3 linked regions of the Bosea vaviloviae genome follow. The protein of the gene in region 1 interacts with the protein of each later gene in a pairwise test. Links are inferred from orthologs where the notes say so. Each region holds a gene or a part of one and is shown in the gene's direction. Other genes may lie near its edges. The genes, in order: BHK69_RS04515, BHK69_RS09480 and BHK69_RS19530.

Region 1 (4,860 bases):
CCAGCGCGATCTCGCCGAGTTCCAGCCCAAAACGCCGCTCGATCTCGGCCAAGAGATCGGTCGCGTCGAGCGAGAGCAGCGCCGGCACATTCTCCGTGCCTTCAGTCCAGACGATCGAGGAGCGATGTCCGAGCTTGCCCCCATCGGTGAGCGGCAGGATGGCGAAGGGCCCCGATGGCAGGAAATGCTCGACGGCGCGGCCGTGATGCGGGCGCTCGTGACCCAGCGTCGCCACCAGCCCGGTTTGCCGATAGGACCAGCCGACCCAGCCGATGCCGGCCTGCTCGCGCAGCTTCGAGCGCGCTCCGTCGGCCGCGACGAGCAGAGCCGCCTGGAGCAGCTCACCGCCGGCGAATCGGAGTTCGACCTCGTCATCCCTGCTCTCGAAGCGGCGTACGCCCTCGGGGCGCAGCACCACGCCCGCAGCGCGGCAGGCGTCGAGGAACGCGCTCAGCAGCGCCGCATTCTCGACCATATGAGCGAAGGGCTGGCCAGGTTCGACCTCGCCATCGAAAGTCAGGAAGACCGGGCGCACCACATCCGAGTTGCGGCTGTCGGTGACGACCATCTCGGTCATCGGCTGGGCGGTGGATACGACCTTCTGCCAGATTCCGAGCGCCTCCAGCATATTCTGCGCCGCTGCGGCCACCGCGTAGGCACGGCTGTCGGCGCGTGGCTCCAGGCTCAATGACGGATCGGCCAGCACGATCTCGAAGCCTGCGCCAAGCGCCTGCTTCAGCGCCAGCGCCAGCGACAATCCGGCGATCCCGCCGCCCGCGATCACGATCCGGTTGCGGGCCAGGCCCAGTCCAGACGCCATTGTAATCCACTCCTCGCCCGACGGCCGTGCTGAAGGCGCACCGGCTTGACGACGCGCGATGCGTCGGTGCTGATGCAGCATAGACTGCGATCGCGCCCGCCCGAAGAGCCTTCAGACCATGTCACAGATCAGCGACTCCCTGCTGTCGATCCTCGACCTCGAGCCGCTCGAACGCAATCTGTTCCGGGGTCGCAGCCCCAAGGTCGGCTGGGCGCGCGTCTTCGGCGGGCAGGTGATCGGCCAGGCGCTCTACGCCGCCTGCAAGACGGTGGAGGATCGCCAGCCCCACTCGCTGCACGCCTATTTCCTGCTGCCGGGCGATCCCGAGATCCCGATCATCTATGAAGTCGACCGGCTGCGCGACGGCCGCTCCTTCACCACACGGCGCGTGCTGGCGATCCAGAAGGGTGAGGCAATCTTCGCCATGTCGGCCTCCTTCCATGCCGCGGAGGAAGGTTTCGAGCATCAGATGCCGATGCCCGACGTGCCGATGCCGGAGGATCTGCCCGACCGCGAGACCATGAAGCGCAGCGTGCTGCCGCATATGCCCGACGCCGTGCGCGCCTATTACCAGCGCGAAAGGCCAATCGAGATCAGGCCGGTCGAACTCGCCCGCTATGCCAGCGGCGGCAAGATGGAGCCGAAATTCAACGTCTGGATCAAGGCGATGCAGCCCTTGCCCGACGAACCGGCGATCCACCAGAGCGTGCTCGCCTATGCGTCGGACCTGATGCTGCTCGATTCGAGCCTGATCGCGCATGGCAAGAACGTTTTCGACAAGCAGATCCAGGGCGCAAGCCTCGACCATGCGCTCTGGTTCCACCGGCCCTTCCGCGCCGACGAATGGCTGCTCTATGCCCAGGACAGCCCCTCGACCTCGGCTGCGCGCGGCTTTTCACGCGGCCTCATCTTCAACCGGGACGGCAAGCTGGTCGCCTCGGTCGCGCAGGAAGGGCTGATCCGTCCGAGGCCGGACATGGCGTGAGCGCTTTCGGCGTGAGCGCTTTCTAAGCATCAGCCTAATAAATCATCATTTGCATATTTCTTGATCAGCGCTGGTGGCTTCATCACCGGCGTAATCGCTGATTCGCGAATTCAACCCCCGGTGTGACCACAGGGCAGTTGGCACGCGCCTTGAATTGCCGTTTCCCGACGTGCGCCGAAACTCTCACAGGTGCGCGAGGCGCAACAAGATCGCCGGGGCTGACTTCCGGGCGGCGTAAACGGGGAAACCCTGCAATGAAGATCGTGATGGCTATCATCAAGCCGTTCAAGCTGGAGGAGGTGCGCGACGGGCTCACCGCCATCGGCGTGCACGGCCTGACCGTGACCGAGGTGAAGGGCTATGGCCGCCAGAAGGGCCACACGGAAATCTACCGTGGTGCCGAATACGCCGTGAGCTTCCTGCCGAAGATCAAGATCGAGGTCGCCGTGTCCGACGAACTCGTCAGCAAGGTGATCGACGCGATCACCGCCGCCGCCCGCACCGGTCAGATCGGTGACGGCAAGATCTTCGTTTCGTCGATCGAGAAAGCCGTGCGCATCCGCACCGGCGAAACCGACGGCGACGCCCTCTGAGCCAGCGATCCTTCAGGAGTTTCCAACGATGAATTTCAAGACCCTCAGCCGGGCCGGACTTGTCGGGCTGGCGCTCGCGGCGGCCGCTGGCACCGCGCTCGCGCAGGCTCCGGCCACCCCTCCCGCGCCCGTTCCCAACAAGGGCGACGTCGCCTTCATGATGAGCTCGACGATCCTCGTCCTGCTCATGACCATTCCCGGCCTCGCGCTGTTCTATGGCGGTCTCGTCCGCAGCAAGAACATGCTCTCCGTACTGACGCAGGTCTTCGCCATCGTCTGCATCGTCTGCCTGCTCTGGGTCTTCTACGGCTACTCGCTCGCCTTCACCAATGGCGGCAGCCTGAACGACTATGTCGGCGGCTTCTCCAAGGCCTTCCTGAAGGGCATCGATCCGAACTCGACGGTCGCGACCTTCTCCAACGGCGTCGTCATTCCGGAATATGTCTATATCTGCTTCCAGATGACCTTTGCCTGCATCACGCCGGCCCTCATCGTCGGCGCCTTCGCCGAGCGCATGAAGTTCTCGGCGCTGCTGCTCTTCAGCGTGCTCTGGGCCACCTTCATCTATTTCCCGATGGCCCATATGGTCTGGTACTGGGGCGGTCCCGACGTTGTCGGCAATGCCGCCAAGGCGCTGGCTGTCGCTGGGGCTGACGGCAAGGTTGCGGCCCAGGCCGCGCTCGACGCCGTCAACGCCGATGCCGGCATGCTCTTCAAATGGAGCGCGCTCGACTTCGCCGGCGGCACCGTCGTGCACATCAATGCCGGCATTGCGGGCTTGGTCGGCTGCCTGCTGCTCGGCAAGCGCATCGGCTACGGCAAGGAGCTGATGGCGCCCCACTCGCTCACCATGACGCTGATCGGCGGCGCCCTGCTCTGGGTCGGCTGGTTCGGCTTCAACGCCGGCTCCAACCTGGAAGCCAACGGCACCGCCGCGCTCGCCATGATCAACACCTTCGTCGCCACGGCGGCGGCGGCAGTCGGCTGGCTCTTCGTGGAATGGGCCGTCAAGGGCAAGCCCTCGATGCTCGGCATGGTCTCGGGCGCGGTCGCGGGCCTTGTCGCGGTCACGCCGGCCGCCGGCTTTGCTGGCCCGATGGGTTCGATCATGCTGGGCCTCGTCGCCGGCGTCGTCTGCTTCGTCTTCTGCTCCACCGTCAAGAACGCGCTGGGCTATGACGACTCGCTCGACGTCTTCGGCATCCACTGCATCGGCGGCATCATCGGCGCCCTGGCGACCGGCATCCTGGTGAATGTCGATCTCGGCGGCGTCGGTATCCCGGACTATTCCTCGAAGCCCGGTGAACTTGCCGTCGGCGCCTATGTGCTGGGCGATGCCTTCCTGGCGCAGGCCAAGGCGGTGCTGTTCACGCTGGTCTTCAGCGGCGTCGGCTCGCTGATCCTCTACAAGATCGTCGACGTCATCGTCGGCCTGCGCGTCGCCCCCGATCAGGAACGCGAAGGTCTCGACATCGCCGAGCATGGCGAGCGCGCCTATCACGACTGAGCCGCTCTCGCCTCAGCGTCTCACGTGAAACAACCCCGGCGGGAAACCGCCGGGGTTTTTCATTGGCGTCAGGAACCGGACGTCAGAAATCCACTGCCCGGCGATCGACAACGACGTCCAGGATCTGCACGCTTTCAGGCAGCTCGATCAGAAATTCCGCATCACGTTCGAGATGGTGGATGCGGCGCGGATCGGAGCCGGCGAAGCGCGACATCGCCTCGATGCTCTCCCAGTACGAGATCGTCACGAATTCCGTCTCGGCGCCGCGATCCTCGCGAAACATCTGCGCCCCGAGCGCGGTTTCGAGCAGTGGTGTCACGCCCACCTCGCGCAGATAGACGGCATATTCATCCGCTTTCGCCGCGGTTGTTCGGCCGCGCCAGATGCGCGCGATCGCCGCGATCTTCTCCCCATGAGCGTCTCGCATCGCGATGTCTCCTGTCTGGCTGCCTACAGGGCGGAAATGCAGCAGCGCCCGTAACGTTCCATCCGAAGTCGCCAGCGCGCCAAGGTTAAGCGGGTCTTAACCTCACCTTCCTAACGTGACCGGACAGGCCCGACTCTGGCGGCCGGAAGCCCGAAGCACGACACCAGCATGCGCACGATCCGACGTTCCTCCTCGCTGATGGACCGCCTGCCCGATCCGGTGCGGGAGTTCCTGTCGCGGCGCGCGGCGGAGTTGACCGGGCTCGGCCTGCTGGCCCTGACATCGGCGATCGCGATCGCGCTCGCGACCTGGTCCGTCGACGACCCCAGCATCAACAACGCCACCAGCGGCGCCGTCAGGAACTGGCTCGGCCGTCCCGGCGCGATGGTCGCCGATCTGCTGATGCAATTGATCGGGCTCGGCGTCGTCGCCCTGCTGTTCCCGCCGGTGATCTGGGCACTCCGGCTGATCCGCTTCCATCTGTTCGATCGCGGTGCGCTCAAGCTCGGCCTCTGGGTCGTCGGCATC
Region 2 (5,331 bases), 1.1 Mb from region 1 along the record:
GCACCCAGGCAATCGAGGGGATCGCGCGCAGCGCCTGAAGCGTCGGGTCGAGCAAGCCGCGCGCGACGGGTAGAGCCCCCGTCAATGCACCCAGAACCGTGGCGACGCCCGCTCCCAGCCCGAAGCCGGCGGCGACGCGCCAGAGCGTCGCCGTGACATGGGTCAGGAGCTCACCCGAGGCCGCCAGGCCCCAGAGCGTCCGCCCGACCACGCTGGGCGGCGGCATCAGCCGGCCATTGGCGATGCCGGCCCGGACCAGAAGCTCCCAGAGCGCGGCGAGCGCGATCGGCAGCAGCCAGCCGGCGAGACCGAGGCGACGAGAGCCGGGGCGACGAGAGCTGGCGCCGGGCGAGCCCGGGGTTTTCGCCTGCGTCGCGGCCGCGATCTCCAGCGGGCTCATCGCGCCTCGACCGCCTCAGTTCGTCGCGGCGAAGCGCCGGTCGAGCAGATCGTCGACGGCCGCTTTGATGTCGGTCGTCGCGGGCAGCACGCCGGCTTCCTTCAGGGCGAGGCCGGCAGCGATGATCGTATCGGCTTGCGCCTGGCCGATGCTGGAATGCGTCAGCTCGGTGCGGGTGAGCTGGCGCTCGATCACGACGTCGGAGAGCTTGGTGTAGTCGACCAGCGTCTTCTTCAGCTCGGCCGGATTGGCGAGCGCATAGGTGCGCGCCTCCTCATAGGCGGCAATGACCTTGCGCACGAGGGCCGGGTTTTCCCTGGCGAAGGCCTCGCGGACATTGAGGATGCCCCAGGTGTTGTCCTCAGCCTTGCGGTGGAAGAGTTTTGCGCCGCTCTCGACCTCGGCCGCCGCCATCAGCGGGTCAAGTCCTGCCCAGGCGTCGACATCGCCGCGCTCCAGAGCGAGGCGGCCATCGGCATGCTGCAGCAGGACGAGCTTGACGTCCTTCTCGGTCAGCTTGGCCTCGGCCAGCGCCCTGACCAGGAAGATATGCGGGTCGGTGCCCCGCGTCACGGCAACGCGCTTGCCCTTGAGGTCGGCGACCTTGGTGATCTCGCTCTTGGCGCCGGTGACCAGGGCCGTCCATTCCGGGCGCGAATAGACATAGATCGACTTGATCGGGTTGCCGTTGATCTTTCCGATCAGGGCTGCCGCGCCGGCGGTCGAGCCGAAATCGAGCGAACCGGCATTGAGGAATTCGAGCGCCTTGTTGGAGCCGGCCGACTGAACCCAGCGCACGGCGATGCCCTCGGGGGCGAGCGCTTTTTCGAGGATGCCGCGCTCCTTCAGCACGAGGCTGACGGGGTTATAGGTCGCGTAGTCGATGCGGATTTCCTTGGGGGCCTGCGCGAAGACGGATGTGGCGCCCAGGGCAAGCGAGGTGGCGACGAAACCGGCGATGGCGCGGCGGCGTGTGATGATGCTCATGATCGATCCCTTGTTGCGATGACGCGCAGGGATCGGGACCGACTCGCAAGCCTGCCCTTGGCCCCGACGCTTTAGCTGCACTTATTTCGCGCCCGCAAGCTGCTGGCTCAAATCGGCGCGTATCCGTCTTTTAGGTCCACGCGTTCTGTTTGTCAAACACGACATCCGGCGATGTTGAATTGTAAATTACACGTACTCGTAATGTGTAATTTATCTGCTTTGCGAATCCCGCCGGCATGTTAACGAGCGGAATGGGCCGAGGCCGCATGGCCCGGAATCGAGGGTGAGCCGCCGTGTCGTCCGTCGCCGATCAGCCGCGCCTCGCGCTCGCCGAGGTGCTGGAGAACCCCGCCCAGGCCGTCGCGAAACTCATCGCCCGATTGGGCAACCCCTCGACCACCGAGATGCGCCAGGCGCTGGTGGCGCATCTGCGCCGCGTGCTCGATGAAGGCCACGCCTCGGCCAAGGATCTGCTCGCCGGCCCACGCAACGGCCTCGCCTGCGCCGAGCGCATCTCCGAGACGATGGACGGGATCGTCGCCTGCCTGCATATCGCAGCGAGCGAGCATTTCTACCAAGCGGTCAACCCGTCGCAATCCGAGCGCATCGCCGTCGTCGCGGTCGGCGGCTATGGCCGTGGCACGCTCGCGCCGGGCTCCGATGTCGACCTGCTGTTCCTGTTCCCGCACAAGCAGACCGCTTGGGGCGAGAGCGTGGTCGAGGCGATGCTCTACCCGCTCTGGGACCTGAAGCTGAAGGTCGGCCACTCCGTGCGCTCGATCGATGACTGCATGCGCGAGGCGCGCGCCGACATGACGATCCGGACTGCGCTGCTCGAAGCGCGCTTCCTCATCGGGGACAGGTCGCTCTTCGACGAGATGGTGCGCCGCTTCGGGGCCGAGGTGATGGAGGGCACGGCGCCCGCCTTCACCGAGGCCAAGCTCGCCGAGCGCGAGACGCGGGTGCGCCGCGCCGGCACCTCGCGCTATCTGGTCGAGCCCAACGTCAAGGACGGCAAGGGCGGCCTGCGCGACCTCAACACCTTGTTCTGGATCGCGAAATACGCCTATCGCGTCGATGATGTCAGCGAACTGGTCGCAGCCGGCCTGTTCGACCGCAAGGAACTCGTGATGTTCCAGCGTTCGGAGGAGTTCCTCTGGCGCGTGCGCTGCTGGATGCATTTCATCACCGGCCGGGCCGAGGAGCGCCTGTCCTTCGACCTCCAGCGCCAGGTCGCCGCCGCGATCGGCTATGCCGGGCGCAGCGGCCAGGCGCCGGTCGAGCGTTTCATGAAGGCCTATTTCCTCGTCGCCAAGGATGTCGGCGACCTGACCGCCATCGTCTGTGCGGCGCTGGAGGCGCGCCAGCAGAAGCCGCGCGCCTCGCTCTCGCGCCTGCTCGGCTCGTTTGCCAAGCGCAAACGCGTGCGCGCACTCGGCCATCCCGATTTCACGCTGAAGAGCCAGCGCCTCAACGTGATCGACGACGACGCCTTCCGGCGCGATCCGGTCAACCTGCTGCGGCTCTACGAGATCGCCAGTCGCGACGACATCGCCATCCACCCCGACACCAGCCGGCTGGTGACGCAGTCGCTGCGCCTGGTCACGGCGCAATTGCGCCACGATCCCGAAGCCAACCGCATCTTCCTGGAGATCCTGACCGGGCGGCGCTCGCCGGAGCCGGTGCTGCGGCGGATGAACGAGTCGGGGCTGCTGGGGCGCTTCATCCCGGATTTCGGCCGCATCGTCGCGATGATGCAGTTCAACATGTATCACCACTATACGGTCGACGAGCACCTGATCCGTTCGATCGGCGTCTTGGCGGAAATCGATGCCGGCGTTCTCGAAATCGAGCATCCGCTCGCCAACGAGATCATGCCGAACCTCGCCAATCGTCGCGCGCTCTATGTCGCGCTGTTCCTGCACGACATCGCCAAGGGCCGGCTCGAGGACCACTCGATCGCCGGCGCCAAGATCGCCCGCAAGCTCGGCCCCCGGCTGGGCCTGAGCGAGGCACAGACCGAAACAGTCGCCTGGCTGGTCGAACACCATCTCGACATGTCGACCGTCGCCCAGAGCCGCGACCTCGGCGACCCCAAGACGATCGAGACCTTTGCCGCGACGGTGCAGACGCTGGAGCGGTTGAAGCTCTTGCTCATCCTCACCGTCGCCGACATCAAGGCGGTCGGCCCCGGCGTCTGGAACGGCTGGAAGGGCCAGCTCCTGCGCACGCTCTATTATGAGACCGAGATCGTGCTCGCCGGCGGCTATTCCGCGATCGAGCGCAAGGCCCGCGTCGAGAAGAAGCAGGATGCGCTGAAGGAACAGCTCGCCGATTGGCCCGAGACCGAGCGCAACGCCTATCTCGCCCGCCATTATCCACCCTACTGGATCAAGACCGAGCTCGCCCGCCAGGAGAAGCACGCCCGCTTTCTCAGGCAGGCGGAGAGCGAGGGCCGCACCACAGCGACCGCCGTCGAGACCGACCAGTTCCGCGGCATCACCGAGCTCACCATCCTGGCGCCCGACCATCCGCGCCTGCTGGCGATCGTCACCGGAGCCTGCGCGGCGGCCGGCGGCAACATCGTCGACGCGCAGATCTTCACCACCACCGACGGGCTCGTGCTCGACACGATCTCGGTCTCGCGCGCCTTCGACCGGGACGACGACGAACTGCGCCGGGCCGAGCGGATCGCGGCCGCGATCGAGCGCGCGCTGAAGGGGGAGATCAAGATCGCGGATCTGGTGGCGCAGCGCCGCGCCCCGCCGCCGCGCGGCCAGACCTTCCAGCTCGCGCCCGAGGTCATCATCGACAATGTGCTCTCGGCCCGCCACACCGTGCTCGAGGTCTCGGGGCTCGACCGGCCCGGCTTGCTCTACGACCTGACCACTGCGATCGGGAAGCTCAACCTCAACATCGCCTCGGCCCATATCGCCACTTTCGGCGAGAAGGCGGTCGACGTGTTCTACGTCACCGACCTGACGACGGCGAAGATCGTCTCGACCGCGCGCCAGCTCGCCATCCGCAGAGCGCTGCTCGACGTCTTCGCCTTCGATCACGACAAGCCGGCCGCAGCCAAGGCCAAGGCACCCGTGCGCGCTTGATTTCGCAGGCAACAAGCCCGATATCGGCCCGGAACGCCGTTGCGCCCTTCGCCTGCGCCGGCCCCCGATCCGCCTGGAATTGCGATCTATTTGGAATTGGATGACGCCATGACGCAGAAGCCTGCGAAAGAAGAGCCCGAGATCGACACCGCGACCAGCGAGGAACTGGCCAATGAAGCCGCCTCCAATGCCGAGGCCGATCTCGCCCGGCTGGAATCCGAGCGCGACGACTTCAAGGACAAGCTGCTGCGCACACTGGCCGACATGGAGAATTTGCGCCGGCGCACCGAGCGTGAGATCTCCGACGCCAAGGCCTATGCGGTAACGAGCTTCGCCCGCGATATGCTGGCCTCGGCCGACAATCTGCGCCGTGCGCTGGAGAGCGTGCCCGAAGCCGCGCGCAGCGGAGCCGAAGCGGCTCTGGCAGCGCTGATTGAAGGCGTCGAGCTGACCGAGCGCGACCTGCTGAAGACGCTGGAGCGCCACGGCGTGCGCAAGATCGATCCGCAGGGGGAGAAGTTCGATCCCAACCTGCATCAGGCGATGTTCGAGGCGCCCGATGCCGAAACGCCCAAGGGCATGGTCTCCAAGGTCGTGCAGTCAGGCTACAAGATCGGCGAGCGCGTGCTGCGGCCGGCCCTGGTCGGCGTCTCGGCCGGCGCGCCCAAGCCGCAGGAACCCTCGACCCCGGACACCTCCGGCAGCACTCCGTCCGGCCACTGAGACGTGCTCGAAACCGCCGGCGTCGCCGTCTTTGCATTGACTGGCGCGCTGGTCGCGACCCGCAAGGGCATGGACCCGTTCGGCTTCATCCTGCTCGCGACGGTGACCGGCGTCGGC
Region 3 (4,939 bases), 3.3 Mb from region 1 along the record:
CCATCGCTACCGAGGCGCTTGATCGTGTCCGTCACCGGTAAAGCGGGGATGGCGGCGATCTCGCTTTGGAGCGCGTCGACCGTGCGGCGCATAAGCGCAGCGGTGACGAAAGGGCGGGCGGCGTCATGAACCAGCACGATGCCGTCGAAGCCGGTGGCGGCAAGTGCTTGCAGGCCCAGGCGCACGGAATCCTGCCGCGTTGCGCCGCCTTGCGCCGGCGAGAGCAGCTTCCCTGTCGGCAGGTCGGCGACGGCGTGGGCATAGCGTGCGTTGTCGCCTGGCCCGATGACGACCATGACATGATCGATCGCAGCGTCAGCTAAAAAAGGCGTCAGGGCCTGCGCAAGAACTGGCCGGCCCGCGAGGGCGCGATATTGCTTGGGCAGGTCTCCGCCGGCGCGCAGCCCGCGCCCGGCGGCGACGATCAGGGCAGCGATGGCTGCGCGGCGGCTGCTTGTTTCTGTGAGCACGGGCAATGGTCCAGCAGGGGCAATAGTCCAGCAGGGATTGGGTGATAGTGGCACGGCGTGCGATCGCCAAGTCCGCAGGCGAGACGCTCGGCAAGCCATGCGGCAGGGGTGCGGCGATGATGCACTGCAATATGTTCCGAGGCCTCTTGCGCTCTCGCAGCAATGTCCAATAAATATGCATAATGGAAGTTGCCTCAAATTCGAGCGCCGACGTAGCGATCCTGCCGGACGTCGCTCCCGTTTCGCGCGCTTTCCTGGCGCCGATGTCGGGTGTCACCGACATCGTGATGCGTCGGATCGCAGCGCGCCATGGTGCAGGCCTCGTCGTCTCCGAGATGGTTGCTTCCGACGAGTTCGTCAGGGGCAGCGAGGAGGCGCGCATCCGCGCCGAGGGAGCCGGCGTCTCGCCCCATGTCGTCCAGCTTGCCGGCTGTGATCCGCATTGGCTAGGCGAGGCGGCACGGCTGGCCGAAGCCAATGGCGCGGCGATCGTCGACATCAACATGGGCTGCCCGGCCAAGAAGGTCACAGGTGGCTGGGCAGGCTCGGCGCTGATGCGCGATCTCAACCATGCGATCGGGCTCGTCGAAGCCGCGGTGAAGGCCGTGAGCGTGCCTGTCACCGTCAAGATGCGATTGGGCTGGGATGAGGCCTCGCGCAACGCGCCGGAACTGGCGCGCCGCGCCGTCGCCTCGGGCGCGTCGATGATCACGGTGCATGGCCGGACCCGGCAGCAATTCTACAAGGGCGTCGCCGATTGGGGCGCGATCCGGGCCGTGCGCGAGCAGGGAGATTTTCCGCTCGTCGCCAATGGCGACATCCATGACGAGGATGATGCGCGCAATTGCCTTGCCCAATCGGGTGCAGATTTCGTGATGGTCGGCCGCGCCGCACTCGGCAGACCATGGCTGGTCGGCGAGATCGGCGCTGCGCTTGCCGGGCGGGCGTCCCCACAGCTCGGCCTTGGCCAGAAATTCGCCATCGCGCGCGACCACTATGAGGGGCTGCTCAGCCTGATGGGCATCGCCCATGGTGTGCGCCATGCCCGCAAGCATCTGGCGGCCTATGCCGATGAGGCCGTGGCGAGCGGCGGCATGCCCGATCCCGAACAGCGGCGCACGCTCCTGACTTCTGACGATCCGCATCTGGTGCTCGGCGCATTGACGCGACTGTTTTCTCCGGAGCTCAGCCGCGCTGCGGCCTGACGGAAAGGTGTTGCGTATGGCGATGGCGTTTTTTGATGGCGGCGGACGGGGCAGGGATGATTTCCTGCTCGATCCGATCGAGATGCAGGCCCTCAACGTGCTGCCGATGCCGGTCGTCGTGATCGGCGAGGGCCATGGTATCCTCTACGCCAACACGGCCGCCGAGGACTTCTTCCAGTCCAGCGCCGTCGTGTTGAAGCGGCAGCGCATCGACGATCTGATCGCCTTTGGCTCGCCGGTGCTGGCGCTGGTGGAGGAGGTGCAGCGGCGCGGCGCGAGCGTCAGCGAATATCGGCTTGACCTCGGCTCTCCCCGTCTCGGCGTCGATCGCGTGGTCGATGTCTTTGCCTCTCCTTTGTCCAGCCAGAGCGATGCCGTCGTGCTTATGCTGCAAGAACGGACAATTGCTGAAAAAATGGACAGGCAGCTGACCCATAGAGGAGCTGCGCGTTCGATCACAGCGCTGGGGGCCATGCTGGCCCATGAGATCAAGAACCCGCTATCGGGCATTCGCGGTGCGGCGCAGCTGCTTGAGGCCTCGGTCCCCGACAGCGACCGCATGCTGACGCAGTTGATCTGCGACGAGACCGACCGGATCGTGAAGCTCGTGGAACGGGTCGAACTCTTCGGCGACGAGCGCCCGAGCGAGCGCGATGCCGTCAATGTGCATGACGTGCTCGACCATGTGAAACGACTGGCGCAATCGGGCTTTGCGCGCCACATCCGCTTCAACGAGGTCTACGATCCGTCGTTGCCGCCGGTCGCCGGCAATCGCGACCAGCTCGTTCAGGTCTTGCTGAATTTGATGAAGAACGCGGCCGAAGCCATTGGAATGCAATCGATCGATGGCGAGATCACACTGACGACCGCTTACCGGCCAGGCATCCGTATGCAGCTCGCCGGCTCGCCGGGCCGGATCGCCCTGCCGCTCGAGATCGGCATCCGCGACAATGGGCCGGGCGTGCCCTCGGACCTGCTGCCGCACCTGTTCGATCCCTTCGTCACCACCAAGGCGCAAGGCAGTGGCCTTGGACTTGCACTCGTTGCCAAGGTGATCGGCGATCACGGCGGAATCGTCGAATGCGAATCCGTTCCTCGCCGTACGACGTTTCGAATTCTGCTGCCTCTGCACCAGCCCCGGGCGCGGCAGACAGTTTAAGGCCTACAGGACCACAGTGAATGCCGACCGGTAACATTCTCGTCGCGGACGACGACGCCGCGATCCGCACCGTCCTCAATCAAGCCCTTGCCCGGGCCGGATATGAGGTGCGGACCACGGGCCAGGCGGCGACGCTCTGGACCTGGGCCGCGCAGGGCCTCGGCGACCTCATCATCACCGATGTGGTGATGCCCGACGGCAACGCCTTCGACCTGTTGCCGCGCATCAAGCGGGTGCGCCCCGAGCTGCCGATCATCGTGATGAGCGCGCAGAATACCTTCATGACGGCGATCAAGGCCTCCGAGCGCGGCGCCTACGAGTATCTGCCCAAGCCCTTCGACCTGAAGGAGCTCGTCGCCATCGTCGGCCGCGCCCTGTCGCGGCCGCGCGGCGATGGTGGCAGGGCCAATGCGGCCGAGCCTGACGATATTCCCCTGATCGGCCGCTCGCCGGCGATGCAGGACGTCTACCGCGCGCTTGCCCGGTTGATGCCGATCGATCTCACCGTGATGATCAACGGCGAGTCCGGCACCGGCAAGGAGCTGGTCGCGCGGGCGCTGCACGATTACGGCAAGCGCAAGAACGGTCCATTCGTGGCGATCAACATGGCCGCGATCCCGAAGGACCTGATCGAATCCGAGCTGTTCGGCCATGAGAAGGGCGCCTTCACCGGTGCGCTGACGCGCTCGTCGGGCCGCTTCGAGCAGGCCGAGGGCGGCACGCTCTTCCTCGACGAGATCGGGGACATGCCGATGGAGGCTCAGACGCGCCTGCTGCGCGTGCTGCAGCAGGGCGAATACACCACCGTCGGCGGCCGGACGCCGATCAAGACCAATGTCCGCATCGTAGCCGCGACCAACAAGGATCTGCGCATCTCCATCGCGCAGGGGTTGTTCCGCGAGGATCTGTTCTTCCGGCTCAATGTGGTGCCGATCCGCCTGCCGCCCTTGCGCGAGCGCGTCGAGGACATTCCGGATCTGGCGCGCCATTTCTTCGCGCTGGTCGAGAAGGAGGGGCTGCCGCACAAGCAGATCGATTCGGAAGCGATGGACGTGATGCGGCGCTATCGCTGGCCCGGCAACGTCCGCGAGCTCGAAAATCTCGTCCGCAGGCTCGCGGCGCTCTATCCGCAGGAGACCATCACGGCGCCGATCGTCGATGCGGAGCTCCAGCCGGCTTCGCCGACGACGAGTTTTTCGGGCGGATCGGCGCCCGAGCGGGCCGAAACGCTGTCGGGCTCGGTCGAGCGCCATCTCAACCAGTATTTCGGCGGCTTCGGCGATAATATCCCGCCGCCTGGCCTGTATCACCGCATTCTGCGCGAGGTCGAGCCGCCTTTGATTGCTGCAGCCCTGGCCGCGACGCGGGGCAATCAGATCCGCGCCGCCGAATTGCTCGGCCTGAATCGCAACACGCTGCGCAAGAAGATTCGCGAATTGGACATGCAGGTCGTGCGCTCGCCGCGCTAGAGCAGGATGCGAAAAAGTGGGAACCGGTTTTTCGCAATCGATCCTGCTCTAACTCTTTGATGAGAGACGGATTCAGATTTCAGTCGGGATCACTTGGTGATCCCGACTGAAATCATCCGGCTCTGAGGCTTCTGCCGGGGGCCGGCCCGCCGCCTTTCATATGTCGCATTTTGACAACACCGTTGCGGCGGCGCATCTATGCCGCCCGCAAGCTTGGACGTCCGTCCGCGCTTGCTGCACCGGAGTTGTCGAAGAACCGTGTCAGCCTCGATCAGCGATGTCAGAATCATGCCGCGTGGGGAGGATCCGCCACGCCGTGTGTCGGGCTGGCTCGGCGCAATCGTCGTCGTTTTCGCACTTGTCTCGGCGCTCGTCACCTTCCTGGTGCTGTCAGGCGTCACGCCGATCGCCCCGGTCCATGAGGTGGTCGTCGGCGTCTTCATCCTCAACGCCCTGCTGATCCTGCTGCTGCTTGTCATCGTCGCTTTCGAGACGGCGGTACTGATCCGGGCGCGGCGAGCCGGCGCCGCTGCGGCCGGCCTTCATGTCAGAATCGTCGGTCTTTTCAGCATCATCGCGACATTGCCTGCGATTCTGGTCGCGGTGATCGCGACCGTGACCATCGAGCGCGGGCTG

Evidence for each region.
Region 2: the proteins of BHK69_RS04515 (region 1) and BHK69_RS09480 interact in binary tests that used the Escherichia coli proteins (3 or more experiments, as listed by UniProt). The link is inferred for Bosea vaviloviae from one-to-one orthologs.
Region 3: the proteins of BHK69_RS04515 (region 1) and BHK69_RS19530 interact in binary tests that used the Escherichia coli proteins (3 or more experiments, as listed by UniProt). The link is inferred for Bosea vaviloviae from one-to-one orthologs.

The regions. Positions count from the first base shown.
Region 1 is NZ_CP017147.1:954,588-959,447, forward strand. Bases 927-3,728 are described here. They hold BHK69_RS04515 (P-II family nitrogen regulator), read left to right. Parts: upstream 927-2,059; coding sequence 2,060-2,398; downstream 2,399-3,728. Other genes in these bases: tesB (acyl-CoA thioesterase II), read left to right, coding at 939-1,805; BHK69_RS04520 (ammonium transporter), read left to right, coding at 2,427-3,728. Also shown: BHK69_RS04505 (ubiquinone biosynthesis hydroxylase), read right to left, coding at 1-820; more of BHK69_RS04520, read left to right, coding at 3,729-3,905; BHK69_RS04525 (antibiotic biosynthesis monooxygenase family protein), read right to left, coding at 3,988-4,332; BHK69_RS04530 (DNA translocase FtsK), read left to right, coding at 4,501-4,860. UniProt on the Escherichia coli protein: Involved in the regulation of nitrogen metabolism. Regulates the activity of its targets by protein-protein interaction in response to the nitrogen status of the cell.
Region 2 is NZ_CP017147.1:2,021,013-2,026,343, reverse strand. Bases 1,419-4,691 are described here. They hold BHK69_RS09480 ([protein-PII] uridylyltransferase), read left to right. Parts: upstream 1,419-1,725; coding sequence 1,726-4,491; downstream 4,492-4,691. Other genes in these bases: grpE (nucleotide exchange factor GrpE), read left to right, coding at 4,600-4,691. Outside these bases: BHK69_RS09490 (ABC transporter permease), read right to left, coding at 1-400; BHK69_RS09485 (aliphatic sulfonate ABC transporter substrate-binding protein), read right to left, coding at 416-1,387; more of grpE, read left to right, coding at 4,692-5,214; BHK69_RS09470 (trimeric intracellular cation channel family protein), read left to right, coding at 5,218-5,331.
Region 3 is NZ_CP017147.1:4,269,724-4,274,662, forward strand. Bases 915-3,795 are described here. They hold BHK69_RS19530 (two-component system sensor histidine kinase NtrB), read left to right. Parts: upstream 915-1,757; coding sequence 1,758-2,834; downstream 2,835-3,795. Other genes in these bases: dusB (tRNA dihydrouridine synthase DusB), read left to right, coding at 915-1,675; ntrC (nitrogen regulation protein NR(I)), read left to right, coding at 2,855-3,795. In the rest of the region: BHK69_RS19520 (bifunctional 2-C-methyl-D-erythritol 4-phosphate cytidylyltransferase/2-C-methyl-D-erythritol 2,4-cyclodiphosphate synthase), read right to left, coding at 1-470; more of dusB, read left to right, coding at 653-914; more of ntrC, read left to right, coding at 3,796-4,303; BHK69_RS19540 (sensor histidine kinase NtrY-like), read left to right, coding at 4,502-4,939.